2 regions of the Arthrobacter ginsengisoli genome follow, and region 2 is predicted to be linked to the other one. Evidence: predicted binding sites of a transcription regulator. Region 2 holds the regulator's gene; the other holds the start of a gene.
What was found. The regulator HrcA, encoded in region 2, represses chaperone genes, less so after heat shock. The targets are predictions, from matches to a motif close to TTNGCACTCGNNNNNNNCGAGTGCNAA.
Positions count from the first base shown of each region.

Region 1: groES (co-chaperone GroES) is a predicted target of HrcA. The motif match lies at 5,442-5,468, and genes of this name have one in related genera.

Region 1 covers NZ_JAVDVQ010000005.1:75,578-83,308, reverse strand. Annotated here, with positions in the region: gene J2X01_RS07655 (flavin-containing monooxygenase) at 1-962, opposite strand, end outside; gene J2X01_RS07650 (hypothetical protein) at 982-1,371, opposite strand; gene J2X01_RS07645 (helix-turn-helix transcriptional regulator) at 1,498-3,129, opposite strand; gene groL (chaperonin GroEL) at 3,302-4,912, opposite strand; gene groES (co-chaperone GroES) at 4,989-5,285, opposite strand; gene J2X01_RS07630 (hypothetical protein) at 5,996-6,427, opposite strand; gene J2X01_RS07625 (THUMP-like domain-containing protein) at 6,485-7,705, shown strand.
Region 2 covers NZ_JAVDVQ010000001.1:141,319-149,049, forward strand. Annotated here, with positions in the region: gene J2X01_RS00695 (PhoH family protein) at 1-332, opposite strand, end outside; gene J2X01_RS00700 (GerMN domain-containing protein) at 775-1,653, shown strand; gene J2X01_RS00705 (16S rRNA (uracil(1498)-N(3))-methyltransferase) at 1,663-2,442, opposite strand; gene dnaJ (molecular chaperone DnaJ) at 2,445-3,572, opposite strand; gene hrcA (heat-inducible transcriptional repressor HrcA) at 3,679-4,692, opposite strand; gene J2X01_RS00720 (DUF3097 domain-containing protein) at 4,905-5,747, shown strand; gene J2X01_RS00725 (DUF4870 domain-containing protein) at 5,891-6,310, shown strand; gene hemW (radical SAM family heme chaperone HemW) at 6,409-7,647, opposite strand; gene lepA (translation elongation factor 4) at 7,690-7,731, opposite strand, start outside.

The DNA.
Region 1 (7,731 bases), on a different contig from region 2:
CTGGGCGCCACGCCACGATGCTGTCTGGGCAGTCCGCCGTCGTCGAGGAGTGCCGGATCAATCCAGCTGAAGTCCTCCCGGAAACCGGTGCACCAGATCACGTTCGAAACCTCCAGCCGGGTCCCGTCCGCGAGGACCGGAAGCCCGTTCTCCACCCCGGCGACGCGCGGCGCGAGCCGCACGCCGGCAGCGGCCAGATCCTTGGACTTGGTCCGGATCAGGGGCGCGGCGTGTGCTTTGAAGGCCGGCGCCACTTTGCGGCCGACGGGCGTGTTGAGAGTGAGCACGTGGATCCCGACGAACCGCACGACCGGCAGGGCGTATCGTGCCGCCGTCCTGCCATGTTTCACCGGAATCTCACCGCCGGGCCTACCGGCCACGATCGTGGGGTGGCTCCGGGACACTTCGAGGGCAATCTCCGCTCCCGAGTTCCCCAGCCCGACGATCAGGACAGGGCCTTCCTGGAGCTGCTGAGGGTTCCGATATGCACTGGAATGGAACTGGACAATGGTGGCTGCCAGTTCCGCGGCGAAACCCGGCACTTTGGGCGTCTGGCTGGATCCGGTGGCCACGACGACGTTGTGCGCCTTCCATTGGCGGCCGTTGGCGGCGGCGACGAAGCGGTCCTCCTCCCGCCACAGGTGTTCCACCCGGACTCCGGTGAGGACGGGCAGCTCGAATCTTGCCGCGTAGCCCTCGAGGTATCCGGCCAGGTCATCCTTGCTGGGGAAGGACAATGGATCCGCCGGGAACCGGGCGCCGGGGAGTCCGTCGTACTTTGCGGGCGTAAACAGCCGGAGCGACTCCCACCGCTGGCGCCAAGCGTCGCCGATCCGCGGATGTGCATCCAGGATCAGGAACGTCCGGTGTTGCTCTTTCAGGTAGTGGCCGATGGCAAGGCCTGCCTGCCCGCCACCGATGATCATGGTGTCCAGCGTGCCGGTCACGCCGTTGTTGTTCATGACTGCTCTCCTTAATCGTTCACTGGGATACTGACGGCTGAACCTTCCGTGGGCCGCCGTCCGGCCGGCCGTTGGGCCGCTTGTCGGGCCGGCTGTCGGGCTGGCTGTCGGGCTGGCTGTCGGTGCCCTGCCCGCCGGCACTGCCCTGCCCGCCGTCCCGGTAACGCAGCCACCATGCCAGCATCAGCGCGTACGCCAGGAGATAGGCCATGTGCAGGGTCCAGATGGGGCCGGCCGGAAGGTTGAAGACGTACACGGAATGGACGGCGTTGGCGACGTTGGTCAGCATCAGGTTCCCGAAGCTGTAGGAAGCCAGGTCCTTGGTCCGTGCCGCCTTGACCAGCATCGGCAGCATTCCGACGGCGAACAGCGCCGTGGAAAGTATGCCTGCGAGCACTGGGAGGTTCATGCTTTGAGGCTACGGCTGCGCGCCCGGGCTCCGCGTCGGCAGAATCATGCAAGTTCCCTCACGGCGCTGCTGCGTATTTCTGTGCAGGCGGAAAGGCGGTGCGGCTGAATCCCGCCGTGCGGGTTCTTAGCCTGCGAGCCCGTGCTCATACGCATAGCTGGTCGCGGCCGCCCGGGAAGTCAGGCCCAGTTTCAGGAAGATGTTGCTGAGGTGCCGGGCAACCGTCTTTTCACTCAAGAACAGTTCACCGGCGATGCCCCGGTTAGTCTTTCCGGTGGCCACCAGCTGGAGGATTTCGCACTCGCGGCGGGTGAGTGGACCGGCCGGGGCCGGCGTGCCTTCGCTCATCAGCGACGCCGCCCAGGTTGCCGCCGGTGCCGCTCCCAGCTCCAGCAGTGTTGTGTGGGCCGCTTCGAGGTGCATTAGCGCCGAGGCCTCATCGCCCAGGGCGCGGCAGGCGCGGCCGGCCAGCGCCTGGCAGCGTGCGGCCTCGAAGGGAACGCCCAATTCCTGCCACAGCCTCCACGCCTCGCGCAGGGATGCGGACGCGCCGAGGGCGTCGCCCCGGGCCAGACGGACCGCGCCGTCAGCCTGGCTGGCAAGGGCCCGGACCATGGGCTTGGGCGTTTCCCGGGCGAAGGCGGCCAACTCGTCCGCGCCGTTGCTGGCCGCGTCGAGGTCGTCGGCGGCGACCTCGATTTCCACCAGCGCGGGCAGCAGCTGCCGTCGGGTGCCGGGGGCCGTGGTGGCAGCCCGCCTGATGGCGGCCTGTGCCTTCGGTGCCTCGCCGCGGGCCAGGGCAAGGAGGGAAAGGCCCGGCTGGGGTTCATACCCGCTCCGGGCGGCCTGCCGGTAGGAGGCTTCGGCCGCATCCAGGTTGCCGGTAACCCGTTGGATGTCACCTTCCTCGACAAACGCGCCGTACAGCGCCTGCGGGTCTCCCCGTGCCGCAAGGGACTGGGCTGCCTTTGCTGCTTCCAGCGCTTCGGGCCAGGCACCGTGGAGGCGGAAGAGTTCGGCGCGGTGGGCCTGGCACTGGCCGCTGAAGGCCACCAGTCCAGGCTGGTTGAGGCACCAGTGGTCCAGGGCGGCTGTCCATTCCAGCGCACGCCCCAGGTCGAAGACCACGTGGCAGTATGCGATCACGGCGCAATACGCGATGCCGCAGGGTACCGGGGACAGCTCGCCGGCGGTGACGGCCACCATGACCTCGTCCAGCATCCCGAGCCCTTCATCGGCCCGGCCAAGCATGATGGTGGCCTGGCCTTTGCCCAGAAGGGAAAGTGCGGCCAGCTCCCGGTCCTGGAACCTTTGGCCGATGTCCGCCACCTGGGCAAAAATCTGCAGCGCGCCCGCAGGGTCACCGCCAAAGAGCTTGCCGACACCCATCGGGAGGAGCGTGAGGCCCTGCACGGCGCTGGGCTCGTGCAATTCATCCACGAGCCGCTGGCCGCGGGCCAACCATCCCCCCGCCCGGGACATCTCCCCCACGGTGATGAGATGTAAGCCCAGCCAGCCGGCACACCGGGCCGCGCCGACAACGTCGCCGACAACCAGGAACTCCTCATGGGCCCGGGTCAGCGAATCCAGGCCGGCAATGGTGTTTCCCGTGAGGATTTCTGCAGTTGCCAGCCGCTCAAGGTCAGTCGCCGGCAGTCCGCCGCGCTGGTCGGCATCACGGTAGCTCTGTTGGGCATCGGTCCAGCGCTGCTCGCGGAACGCTGATCGGCCCTGGTCCATGCCCGTCTCAGCGGACATCTGGCCTCCCTCCGGATACCATCAGCCCGGCCGGCGTCACAGCTGCCACTTGCCGGAAGCGCCGGCCCTTTAAGCGCCACGCTACGCCCGCGCCACATCGGGCACAACGGGCTCAATGCACAAAAAACCGGCCCAGCGGAGGCTGGACCGGTTTTTGTGCGCTGGCTGCAGCCTAGTGGCTGTGGCCTGCGTGCTCATCTTGGTCAGCAGGCTTCTCGACCACGAGGGTTTCCGTGGTGAGCACCAGTGCGGCGATGGAAGCCGCGTTGCGGAGGGCCGCACGCGTTACCTTCACGGGGTCGATGACGCCGGCCGCGATCAGGTCTTCATAGACGCCGGTCTTGGCGTTGAAGCCCTGGTTGTTCGCGGATTCGGCCACCTTGGCGACAACGACGTAGCCGTCGAAGCCGGCGTTCTGGGCGATCCAGCGCAGCGGCTGGGTCAGTGCCCGGCGGACGATGCCGACAGCGGCAGCTGCGTCACCCTCGAGGGCCTTGACGGCAGGGTCCTCGTCGAGCGCCTTGAGGGCGTGGATGAGGGCGGCGCCGCCGCCGGCCACGATGCCTTCTTCCAGGGCTGCGCGGGTCGAGGACACGGCGTCCTCGATGCGGTGCTTCTTTTCCTTCAGCTCGACCTCGGTGGCTGCGCCGACCTTGATCACGCCAATCCCGCCGGCCAGCTTGGCCAGGCGCTCCTGCAGCTTTTCCTTGTCCCAGTCGGAATCGGTGCGGGTCAGCTCGGCGCGCAGCTGGGAAACCCGGGCTGCGACGTCTTCTGCCGAACCGGCACCGTCAACGATCGTGGTGTTGTCCTTGGTGATGGTGATGCGCCGGGCGGTGCCCAGCACCTCCAGGCCGACCGTGTCCAGGCTGAGGCCCAGTTCCGGCGAGACAACCTGTGCGCCCGTGAGGGTAGCGATGTCCTGCAGCATGGCCTTGCGGCGGTCGCCGAAGCCCGGAGCCTTGACGGCAACGACGTTCAGGGTGCCGCGGATGCGGTTGACGATCAGCGTGGAGAGTGCCTCGCCGTCGACGTCCTCGGCGATGATGAAGAGCGGCTTGGAGCTCTGCAGCGCCTTCTCCAGCAGCGGCAGGAAGTCCTGGACCGAGGAGATCTTGCCCTGGTTGATCAGGATCAGGGCGTCTTCGAGGACAGCTTCCTGGCGTTCCGCGTCGGTGACGAAGTACGGGGACAGGTAGCCCTTGTCGAACTGCATGCCCTCGGTGAGGACCAGTTCGGTCTGCGTGGTGGAGGATTCCTCGATGGTGATCACACCATCCTTGCCGACCTTGTCGAATGCCTCGGCGAGGAGCTCGCCGATCTCGTCGCTCTGGGCGGAGATGGAGGCGACGTTGGCGACCTGGGTGCCTTCGACCGGGCGGGCGTTTTCGAGCAGGCGGGCGGCGATGGCCTCAACAGAGACCTCGATGCCGCGCTTGATCTGGCCCGGGGCGGCGCCGGCCGCAACGTTGCGGAGGCCTTCCTTGACCAGGGCCTGTGCCAGCACGGTGGCGGTGGTGGTGCCGTCGCCGGCGACGTCGTTGGTCTTGGTGGCGACCTCCTTGGCAAGCTGCGCGCCAAGGTTCTCGTACGGGTCGTCCAGCTCGACTTCACGGGCGATGGTGACACCATCGTTGGTGATCGTGGGGGCGCCCCACTTCTTGTCCAGCACGACGTTACGGCCGCGCGGGCCAAGCGTCACCTTGACCGTATTGGCGAGCTTATCGATGCCGGCTTCAAGCGACCGGCGGGCAGCGTCGTTAAACGCAAGCTGCTTTGCCATGGTTTTGTCCTTTCAAGACAGAACCCCGCGCGACTGACCCGTCAAAGAAGGATCGGCGGCGCGGGGTCCAAGAGAGTTACTTTACGACGATCGCCAGGACGTCGCGGGCGGACAGTACGAGGTACTCGGTGCCGCCGGTCTTGACTTCAGTTCCGCCGTACTTGGAGTAGATAACAACGTCACCGACGGTGACGTCGATCGGAACGCGGTTGCCGTTGTCGTCAAAACGGCCGGGGCCTACTGCGACAACTTCGCCTTCCTGCGGCTTTTCCTGCGCGGAGTCCGGGATAACCAGGCCGGAAGCCGTGGTCTGCTCGGCTTCGAGCGGGCGGACAACAATACGATCCTCAAGAGGCTTAATAGAGACCGACAATGACCTCTCCTTTTCGTCAGCAAATTCGTGGACATTAAAGCTGTGGGGCCAAGGCGTACAAACCGTCGTCGCGGTGCCGGCAGCAGCCTGGCTGATAAAGCTTCAGGTGTTAGCACCCTCCTAGGGAGAGTGCTAATGACGACTCTATGTAAGGAGTTAGCACTCGGTCAAGGCGAGTGCCAGAATTACGTTCCCGGTGAACGCCGGCCCCTCACCGGACATGCCCTCCCGTGACCTCCGGCAATGGACATTTCGGCATTATGTCCAGTTCCTGCGCTGAGGGGTGGACATGCCCACCGGGTGCGGAATGCCTGGGAGGACATGCCCATCCTTGGCTGCGGCCTGTGGACACTTGGGCATTGTGCTCGCCGCCGGCGCCGAAGGAGGGACATGTCCACCGGGTGCGGAATGCCCAGGAGGACATGCCCATCCCTGACTGCGGCCAGAGTGCTCTCTGCCGGCGCCGAGGGGTGGACATGCCCACCGCGTGCGGAATGCCCAGGAGGACATGCCCACCCTCGGCTGCGGCCAGGGGACACTTGGGCATTATGCTCGCCGCCGGCGCCGAAGGATGGACATGTTCACCGGGTGCGGAGTACCCAGGAGGACCTGCCCACCCTTGGCTGCGGCCAGGGGACACTTGGGCATTGTGCTCGCCGCCGGCACCGAAGGATGGACATGTCCACCGGGTGCGGAGCGGCGCCGCCGGACTACCGTCCGCCGAGGTCCTCGAAGTCGACGTCCTCACCGGTCTCCCCGTCGTCGGAACCCGCCTCGTTCCGGTGCCGGTACAGCACCAGGCCGCCGGCCGCGGCCAGGACAAAGCCCAAGACGAGGAAGACGACGCCGCCGGCGCGGACCCCGGCGTAGCTCTCGCGGATCGCCTTCGCCTCGTCGGTGGCGTCCGTGACGGCCTTGCCGCCGACCGAGTAGACCGTGGCGTTGAAGGAATCCAGGAGGAAGATAATGACCAGCAGCGCCGCGCAGACGACGGCGATAACGCCGCCGGCGATGAGCGCCGGCCGGGCGTAGCGGGCCAGTCCCTGGCGGGCGGGAGCGCCGCCGTCGGCGTCCTGCCGGGCGGCGTCGACCGTCTGGTAGCTTTCGTCCGTGCTGCTGGTTGCCGTGCCGCTGTCTTCCATGCCGTCAAGCCTATCGGGCGCACGGTCTCAACCTCGCCCTGAACTAGGCTTGATTGCATGGCTGACGCACCGCAGGACCAGATTGCCCCGCTCCTCAACCCCGAGGGCTGGGAGCTGCTGGCATCACTCGGGCCGTACCGGGAGGACGAGGCGTTCCGTCTCAACGCCTCCCTCCGGAAGGCCGGCCACTCCCCCGAGCTCGTCTCCGCGGTGCTCACCCAGTCCCGGCTGCGGACCAAGGCCGAGGCCAAGTTCGGCGAGTTCGCCCGGCAGATGATCTTCACCCAGGCGGGCCTGGAGCAGGCCACCCGGCTCACCGTGGCGGCCCGGCACGCGCAGCGCTTCGCGGAAGCCGGCGTGCAGCATGTTGCGGATCTTGGCTGCGGCCTCGGCGCCGACGCCATGGCACTCGCCTCCCTGGACATCCAGGTCACGGCCGTGGAAATGGACGAGACCACCGCCGCCTGCGCCACCATGAACCTGATCCCGTTCCGGAACGCCACCGTGGTCCACTCCGATGCGACGGCGTTTGCGCTCGACGGGATCGACGGCGTCTGGCTCGACCCGGCACGCCGGACCACCTCCACGTCGGGCACGAAGCGGCTGTGGGATCCGGAGGACTTCTCCCCTCCGCTGTCCTTCGTCGAGTCCCTGGCCGGAGCCGGCCTGGCCGTGGGGGTCAAGATGGGCCCGGGCATGCCGCACGATTCGGTGCCCCGGGACTGCGAAGCCCAGTGGGTTTCGGTGGGCGGGGACGTCACCGAAGTGGCGCTGTGGTTCAACGCGGTCCGGCGCCCCGGGATCCGGCGGGCCGCCCTGCTGCTCGGCCCCGCGGGCGCGTCGGAACTCAGCAGCGCCGAGGACTTCGACGGCGGCCCGGCCGCCCCGGTGGGTCCGGTCGAGGGTTACCTCTACGAGCCCGACGGCGCCGTCATCCGCGCCGGGCTGGTGGCCGATGTCGCGCTCCAGCTGGGCGGGCACCTCGTGGACGAGCACATCGCCTACATCTGCGCCCCGGAACTTCAGGACACCCCGTTTGCCCGGGCCTACAAGGTCCTGGAGGTGATGCCGTACAACGTCAAGGCGCTGAAGGCCTGGGTTAAGGACCAGGGCATCGGAGTGCTGGACATCAAGAAGCGCGGCACCTCGGTCACCCCGGAGGAACTGCGCAAACAGTTGTTGCCCGGAGGGCACAAGGGCCGGGGCAAGAACACAGCCACCCTGGTCCTCACCAGGATCGGCGAGGAGCGGGTGGCCATTTCGGTCCAGCCGGTCTAGAACCGGCGCCGCCGGCTGGCCATATT
Region 2 (7,731 bases):
ATCGACGCGAGCTGCTGCAGGACGGCGGGCGTGATGACGGTGCCCCGGGCCACGAGGCCCCGGACCTCGTTGAGCAGGCGCATGATCCGCGGCACGTCCGCTGCCGGGCCGCTGATGGCGAGCTCGTTGCCGCGGACGTGGAAGTCGACGGCCGGGAACTGGGTCTCGATGTACCGCAGGGCTTCGTCATGACTTCCGAGGGACTGGACCATCTGGTCGGAGCTGTCGAACAGGACCACCTCTGTCCGCAACCCTGGTAGGGAGTGGGGAAATTCTCCTGTGGAGCGCTCTCCGGCGCTGGTCCGGGCCTTGCCGTTCGCTGCTTCAGTCATGGTGTTGGCCCGCGGGCCTCTGGTCCCCTCCAGTTCGGAAATGGTTTGTCCGCGGATCCGGCCCCGACGGCGGTGCTCGCCTTCTGGTTCCGGGTGTCTGCGGATCCTCTTATCCTACGCCAGTGCGGGGCTCCGCACGCCGCGTTCCTGACGGCCAATCGGTCCGTCATCTGCCGGGATTCCCGGATTTTGGTATCAACTTCGTATCGTCCTCATATCGTTCCCGTTGCAGTTCCTGCCTGTCGGGCGAATCCACGGTTTGGCGCCGGGCCCGTGTGCGATGCTGGAAATCGGCCTCCGGCACGAGCCTTGCAGCTGGCCGGGCCGACAGATTGGGCCCAGGTGGGCCATCAGAAACCAGGCCGAAAGGGCGGCGGTAATCAGGCAGCGCGGTGTAGACCAGAGAACAGCAGGCAGGCGGTTCCGTCCTGGCCTGCTGCTGTTGGTACTGCCCGCTGCGCTGGCCCTGTCCGGCTGCGTGGCCACGCCGCAGCCCGGCATCACGGACTCCAGTACTCCGTCGCAGGTCACGTCTGCCCAGGTGCCGACCACGAGCGCGCCGCTGGAAACCACGCAGGCATCCAACAAGGCGCCGGTGTACTGGATCGGGCGGAGCAACGAGAGCACGTTCCTGTACCGGGAGTTCCGTGAAGTTCCGGAACAGGACAACCCGGTCACGCGGGCACTGCGGGTCATGATGTCCCAGAAGCCGCTCGACCCGGATTTCTTCACGCCGTGGCAGAATCCGAAGAAGCTGGCAAGCTCCATCTCGGGCAAGAACGTCATCACGGTGGACCTGTCGGCGGACGCCTTCAACTCCAATGTGGATCCCGCCATGGCCGAGCGTGCCGTACAGCAGCTTGTCTACACGGCGACGGCGGCCGCCGCGAGTGCGGGACTGATCGACGCCGGCCAGCAGATCCAGGTAGTGGTGCTCGTGGACGGGCATACCGACTTTGTCGCGTTCAACCACGTCCGGCTGGGCTCCCCGACCGCACGCGGCGTCGGGATGGTCGCGCCGGTGTGGATCATTGATCCGCAGGAAGGGACCTCCATCGCGGACGGCGCGGTCAAGATCTCCGGCCGCAGTACCGCGCCGGGAGGCAGGCTCCGGTGGGAGATTCTGCGGATCGACGGCAACGTCAAGACCGCATACCTGAACGGGACCATGACCGCCTCGGCCGAGGCCGGACAATCAGGTGCCTTCAGCCTCTTGGTCAACCTGGGCCCGGGCAACTATGAGGTCCGCGTGTCCCAGCTTGAGGACGGCAATCCGGCGGAGGACCTCAACGTCGACACCCGCGGGTTCACGGTTAAGTAGCCGGACCGGCTACCAGCGGCCCAGGATGTCGCTGGCGAGGACCGTCGCGGCTGGACCTGCCGTCGACGAGCGCAGCACATGGTGGCCCAGCAGGGCCGTGACTGCACCGGCGCCGCAGAGCCTGGTGACTTCCCGCGGGCTGATGCCGCCCTCAGGGCCCACGATCAGCAGCACCTCACCGTCCTGCTCCGCCCCGTCGCCGGCGGGCCGGGCCCCCTGCCAGGCCTCCAGCACCTGCCGCAGCGGGCGCACGGCGTCCTCGTGCAGGATGATGGCGAGATCGGCGGCAGCCACTGCCGCCTGCAGCCCGGCGCCGTCGACGGCGGTGCGGACCTCCGGGATCCAGGCCCGGCGGGCCTGCTTGGCGGCCGCCGTGACGACGGACTGCCACTTCGCATGGGCCTTGGCCGCACGCTCCGCCTTCCAGCGCACTATCGATCGCTCGGCCTGCCAGGGGATGACGGCATCGATCCCCAGTTCGGTGGCAGTCTCGGCGGCGAGCTCATCCCGGTCCCCTTTCGCGAGGGCCTGGACCAGGACGAGCCGGACCGCAGGCCGGGGCTCGTCGGAGACGGCGGTGCATTCCACCGTCAGCTCCCCGGGTGCGACGGCGGCGACAGTTCCGCTGAGCCGTTTGCCGGCACCGTCGGCGATATCCACCGCTTCCCCCACGGCAAGACGCTTCACCGTGACCGCGTGGCGTGCCTCGGGTCCGTCAAGGACGAAGACGCCGCCGGGGGCCAGCCCGTCCAGGGTGCCGGGGGCAGTGAAAAAGACCGGGTTGCTCACCGCTACAGGTTACCGAGCCGGTCCCGGAGCTTCGAGAAGACGCCGCCGGTCCCGGCGAGCTTGCCTTCGGTGAAGTGTTCCCCGCGCAGCTTGGCGAGCTGGCGGAGCAGCTCCTCCTGGGCCGGGTCGAGTTTCGCCGGCGTGTCCACCTGCAGGTGGACCTTGAGGTCGCCGCGGCCGTAGCCGCGCAGGTGGGTGACGCCCAGCCCGCGGAGGGTGATGACCTCGCCGGACTGCGTGCCGGCTTTGACATCGATCTCCTGCCGGCCGTCGAAAGTGTCGAGCGAGATCTCGGTGCCCAGCGCGGCGGCAGTCATCGGGATGTTGAGGCTGGCGTGGAGGTCATCGCCGTCTCGCACGTAGGTGGCGTCATTGTTGACCCGGATCTCCACATAGAGGTCGCCCGCGGGTCCGCCGGCGGGTCCGGCCTCGCCCTGGCCGGAGAGCTGGATGCGGGTGCCGGTGGCGACGCCGGCGGGAACCTTGACTGTCAGCGTGCGCCGGCTGCGGATCCGGCCCTGGCCGGCGCATTCGTTGCAGGGGTCGTTGATGACGGTGCCGAAGCCCGCGCAGGAACCGCAGGGGGCAGACGTCATGACCTGGCCGAGGATGGAGCGCACGGCGCGCTGGACCTGGCCGCTGCCGCCGCAGATGTCGCAGCGTTCCGGGTGGCTGCCCTCACGGCAGCACGAGCCCTCACAGGTGGGGCAGGTGACGGCCGTGTCGACTTCGATCTTCTTGTTGACACCGAACACGGCGTCGCGGAGGTCGATCCGAACGCTGATCAGGGCGTCCTGGCCGCGGCGGACCCGTGAGGCCGGCCCGGCCTGGCCGCCGGCGCCGAAGAACGTGTCGAAAATATCCTGGAACGCGAAGCCCTGGCCGGAGTAGCTGCCGCCGCCGAAGCCGTTGTCGGTGCCGTTCTCGTTGCCCGTGGTGTCGTAGATCCGGCGCTTCTGCGGATCGGAAAGCACCTCGTATGCGTGCGTGACGGCCTTGAAACGGTCCGACGCGTCATCCCCGGGATTGACATCCGGGTGGAGGTTGCGTGCCAGCTTGCGGTAGGCCTTCTTGATTTCTTCGCCCGTGGCTTCACGGGAGACTCCAAGAACGTCGTAATGGCTGCTCAAAGTTTTGTATCTCTTCCTGGTTGTACTGCCGGTTAGGGGCAAGAAGCCTTGTGGGGTGGGACGTCCGGTGTGTCCCGGTGGGTTCCGGACGGTCGGCCGTGATCCGTCAGGGGCCCAGAATCCTGGACAGGTAGCGGGCCACCGCCCGGACCGCGGCCATGGTGGTCGGATAGTCCATCCTGGTGGGGCCAAGGACGCCGATCTTCGAGCTCGCGTCCGGGCCGTAGCCGGTCGCCACCACCGAGGCCTCCGCGAGCCCGTCGTATGGATTCTCCCGGCCAATACTGACGGTCACACCCCTCGGGTCCGCGGCCATGTCACCCAGCAGGCGGAGCATGACCACCTGCTCCTCGAGCGCTTCCAGTACCGGGCCGATGCTGAGCGGGAAGTCCACGTTGGAGCGGGCGAGGTTGGCGGTTCCGGCCATGACCATGCGCTCCTCGCGGCTGCTCGCGGCCAGCGCCTCCAGGCCCCGGGCCAAGGCCTGTGCGTCGGCGCGGCGCGCGGCCGGGCAGGTGACAACCACGGACTTCAACGATTGCGGCAGCAGGTTCAGCGGTGTCCCGGAGAGGCTTCCGAGGAAACGCGTCCGCAGCTCGGACAGGGCCTCCTCGGACAGGTCCTGCCCCACGTCAATGACGCGCTGTTCCACTTTGCCGGTGTCCGCGATCAACACCACGAGCACCTTACGGGGTGCCAACAGGACGAATTCGATGTGCCGTACCTTGGCCCTGCTCAGATGCGGATATTGCACCACGGCGACCTGGTGGGTCAGCTGCGAGAGCAGCCGCACGGTGCGCTCCAGCACGTCGTCGAGGTCGTCGGAGCCCTCCAGCAAGGCCTGGATGGCGCGCCGTTCCGCCGGGGAGAGCGGTTTGACCGCCGAAATCTGGTCCACGAAGAGCCGGTAGCCCTTGTCGGTGGGAATCCGCCCGGCACTCGTATGCGGTGCGGTGATGAGGCCATCATCTTCCAGGGCCGCCATGTCATTGCGGATCGTGGCGCTGGACACGCCCAGGTGGTGCCGCTCGACGAGGGCCTTGGAGCCGACGGGTTCCCGTGAATGGACGTAGTCCTCCACGATGGCGCGCAGCACTTCGAGTTTGCGCGGTTCGCTCACGCTCCACCTCCAATCGACTGTCCCGCATCCGATGCCGCCGTAGCGGCCGCTCCGGACGCGCTGTGTTAGCACTCGACATGCCTAAGTGCTAACCAGTCTAATATGAGTCGCCGCGTTGTTAGCATTGGATTCGCTCCGGGCGTTCTTCCTGGGGCTGGTGTTTTCGGGCACAGCCCGCCGCAGCAATCCGAGTGCAAAGCAGTGTGTAACCGATGTCGTACCAGAACTGGGGTCCGCAGGACCTGTCCGCCCCCGCCAAGACGCAACTGCCGGAAGTGCCGGTGGAACGCGGCATGGTGCTCGAAGATGTGCAGTCCGGTTGGGTCGGCGCCGTCACCCGCGTGGAGAAGTCCGGCGGGATGCACGTCGTCGCCCTTGAAGACCGCCGCGGCAAGTCCCGGTCCTTCAGGCTCGGCTTTGGCTTCCTGCTGGAGGGACAGCCGATCCGGCTGATGCCACCGGCGCCGCGCGCCGCGGCGGCAGGAACCCGCACCGCCTCGGGCTCTGTCCGCGTACAGGGCCAGCGCGCCCAGGTCGCAAAGGCAAGCCGGATCTGGGTGGAGGGCAAGCACGACGCCGAACTCGTCGAAAGGGTCTGGGGCGACGATCTCCGGGTGGAGGGCATCGTGGTCGAGCCGTTGCACGGCATTGACGACCTGGCCGGCGCCGTCGCCGCCTTCCGGCCCGGACCCGGACGCCGGCTGGGCGTCCTGGTGGACCACCTGGTGCCGGATTCCAAGGAGTCCCGGATCGCCCAAGCCGTGATGGCCTCCCCCGGGGCTGCGGGGAACGTGCTGATTGTGGGCCATCCCTATGTGGATGTCTGGCAGGCGATCCGGCCGTCCGTGCTGGGAATCGAGAAGTGGCCGGTGATCCCGCGCGGGGTGGATTGGAAGACCGGCATCCTGACGGCGTTCGGCTGGCCGCACAGCACCAAGGAGGACATTGGCCTGGGCTGGCAGAAGCTCCTCGGTGCGGTCCGCAGCTACGCGGACCTGGAGCCCTCCCTGCTGGGCCGGGTGGAAGAGGTCATTGACTTCCTCACCGTTCCCTGAGGAACGCCGCGGCGGGCCGCCGCCAGCGGGCCGATCCTCGATTCGGCCCCCGAGCAAGTATTCTTGGTACGGCGGCTGTGCTCCTGGCACGGCCCCGGCAACTCCACGCACCGACGCAGCACCGCAATCCGAAGGACGACACCGTGGCAGATGACGCACGCGACCAGACTGGCAATCAGCTTGGCCATGGCCAGCCCCCGTACCATGGCGTTCCCGCGAATGCGCTGCCGCTGACGGCGAATGAGGACCGGCAGTGGGCCACGCTTGCCCACTTCGGGGGCATCCTGGGCTGCGTTCCCGCGCTGCTGATCTACCTGATCTTCAAGGACCGGGGCCCCTTCACGGCGCAGGAGTCCAAGGAGGCCCTGAACTTTACGCTGCCTCCCACGATTGCGGCCGTGTTGTGCAACCTGCTGGTGTTTGTACCGGTCGTGGGCAATATTTTCGCCGTCCTGGCCACGCTCATCTGGATCGCTGTGACGTGCTTCTCGGTGGCTGCGGGCATCCACGTCAACCGCGGCCAGCCGCACCGCTACGAGTTCAACCTCCGCTGGATTAAATAGCTGAGCCCGCACCCGGGCATTGGAGCCGGCCGCTGCCCATCAGGGCTGGCGGCCGGCTTTTTTGTGCGGAGCCTTTTCGGGCGGCCTGGTCCGCTGGCTTAGTCCGGCAGGATCCTGCGGACCACGGCGTCGGCCAGCAGCCGGCCCTTGAGCGTGAGGACGAGCCGGCCCTTGAATGCAGCCGCGGGGTCCACGAGGCCGTCGGCGATGAGACCGGCGACGGCGTGCCGCCCGGTGTCACCCAGGCCCCCGAGGCTTGGGATGTCGAGCCCGGAGTTCAGGCGGGCCTCCAGCATGACGCGCTCCACGTTGCGGGTCTGGGAATCAAGGGTCTCCCGGCCGGCGGCAGGCGACAGCCCGGCACCCAGGCGGTTCGCATAAGCGGTGGGGTGCTTGACGTTCCACCACCGGACGCCGCCGACGTGCGAGTGCGCACCGGGGCCGATGCCCCACCAGTCGTCCCCCCGCCAGTAGGCCAGGTTGTGCCGGCAGGCCTGCTCCGGGGTGCGGGACCAGTTGCTGACCTCGTACCAGGCGAGCCCGGCCGCGGAGATGAGTTCATCGGCGAGTTCGTACTTGGCCGCGTGATCGTCGTCGTCGATTTCCGGCACCTCGCCGCGGCGGATCTGCGCGGCCAGTTTGGTGCCGTCCTCGACAATGAGCGCGTAGGCGCTGATGTGGTCGGGGGCGTAGGACAGTGCCGTCTCGAGTGAGAAGCGCCAGTCCTCCAGCGACTCCCCCGGCGTCCCGTAGATCAGGTCGAGGCTGACGTCCAGGCCCGCGTCCCGGGCCCACCGGACCGCCTCGGGCACGCGGCTGGGCGTGTGGGTGCGGTCCAGCACCTTAAGGACGTGCGGCACGGCCGACTGCATGCCGAAGGACACCCGGGTGAAGCCGGCGTCGGCGAGCAGCTGGAGTGAAGCGGGGGTGACGGAATCCGGGTTTGCTTCGGTGGTCACCTCGGCGCCGGGCTCGAGGCCCCACGCCGCGACGGCGGCCCTGAGGATGCGGGCCAGGTCTTCGGCCGGCAGCAGCGTGGGCGTGCCGCCGCCGAAAAAGACCGTGCTGAGCGGACGCGCGGGCAGGCCGCTGTTTTTCAGGACAGCGGCTGCGAAGTCGACTTCCGCGACGGCAGTGCCGGCGTAGGCGTCCTGGGACGCCCCGCCGCCAAGTTCCGTGGCGGTGTAGGTGTTGAAGTCGCAGTACCCGCAGCGCACGGCGCAGAACGGAATGTGCACGTAGAGCCCGAAGGCGCGGCCCGCGGCGCCGTCGAGCGCCTGGCCGGGCAGCAGCCCGTCGGGCGGGGCCGGGTCGCCCAGCGGAAGGGCGCTAGGCACGGGCGCCGCCGGCCTGCATCGGGACAGTCTTCACCAGCACCGCTACTTCTTGGCCTTGTCCTTGGACTCGTCCGTGGTGAGGGC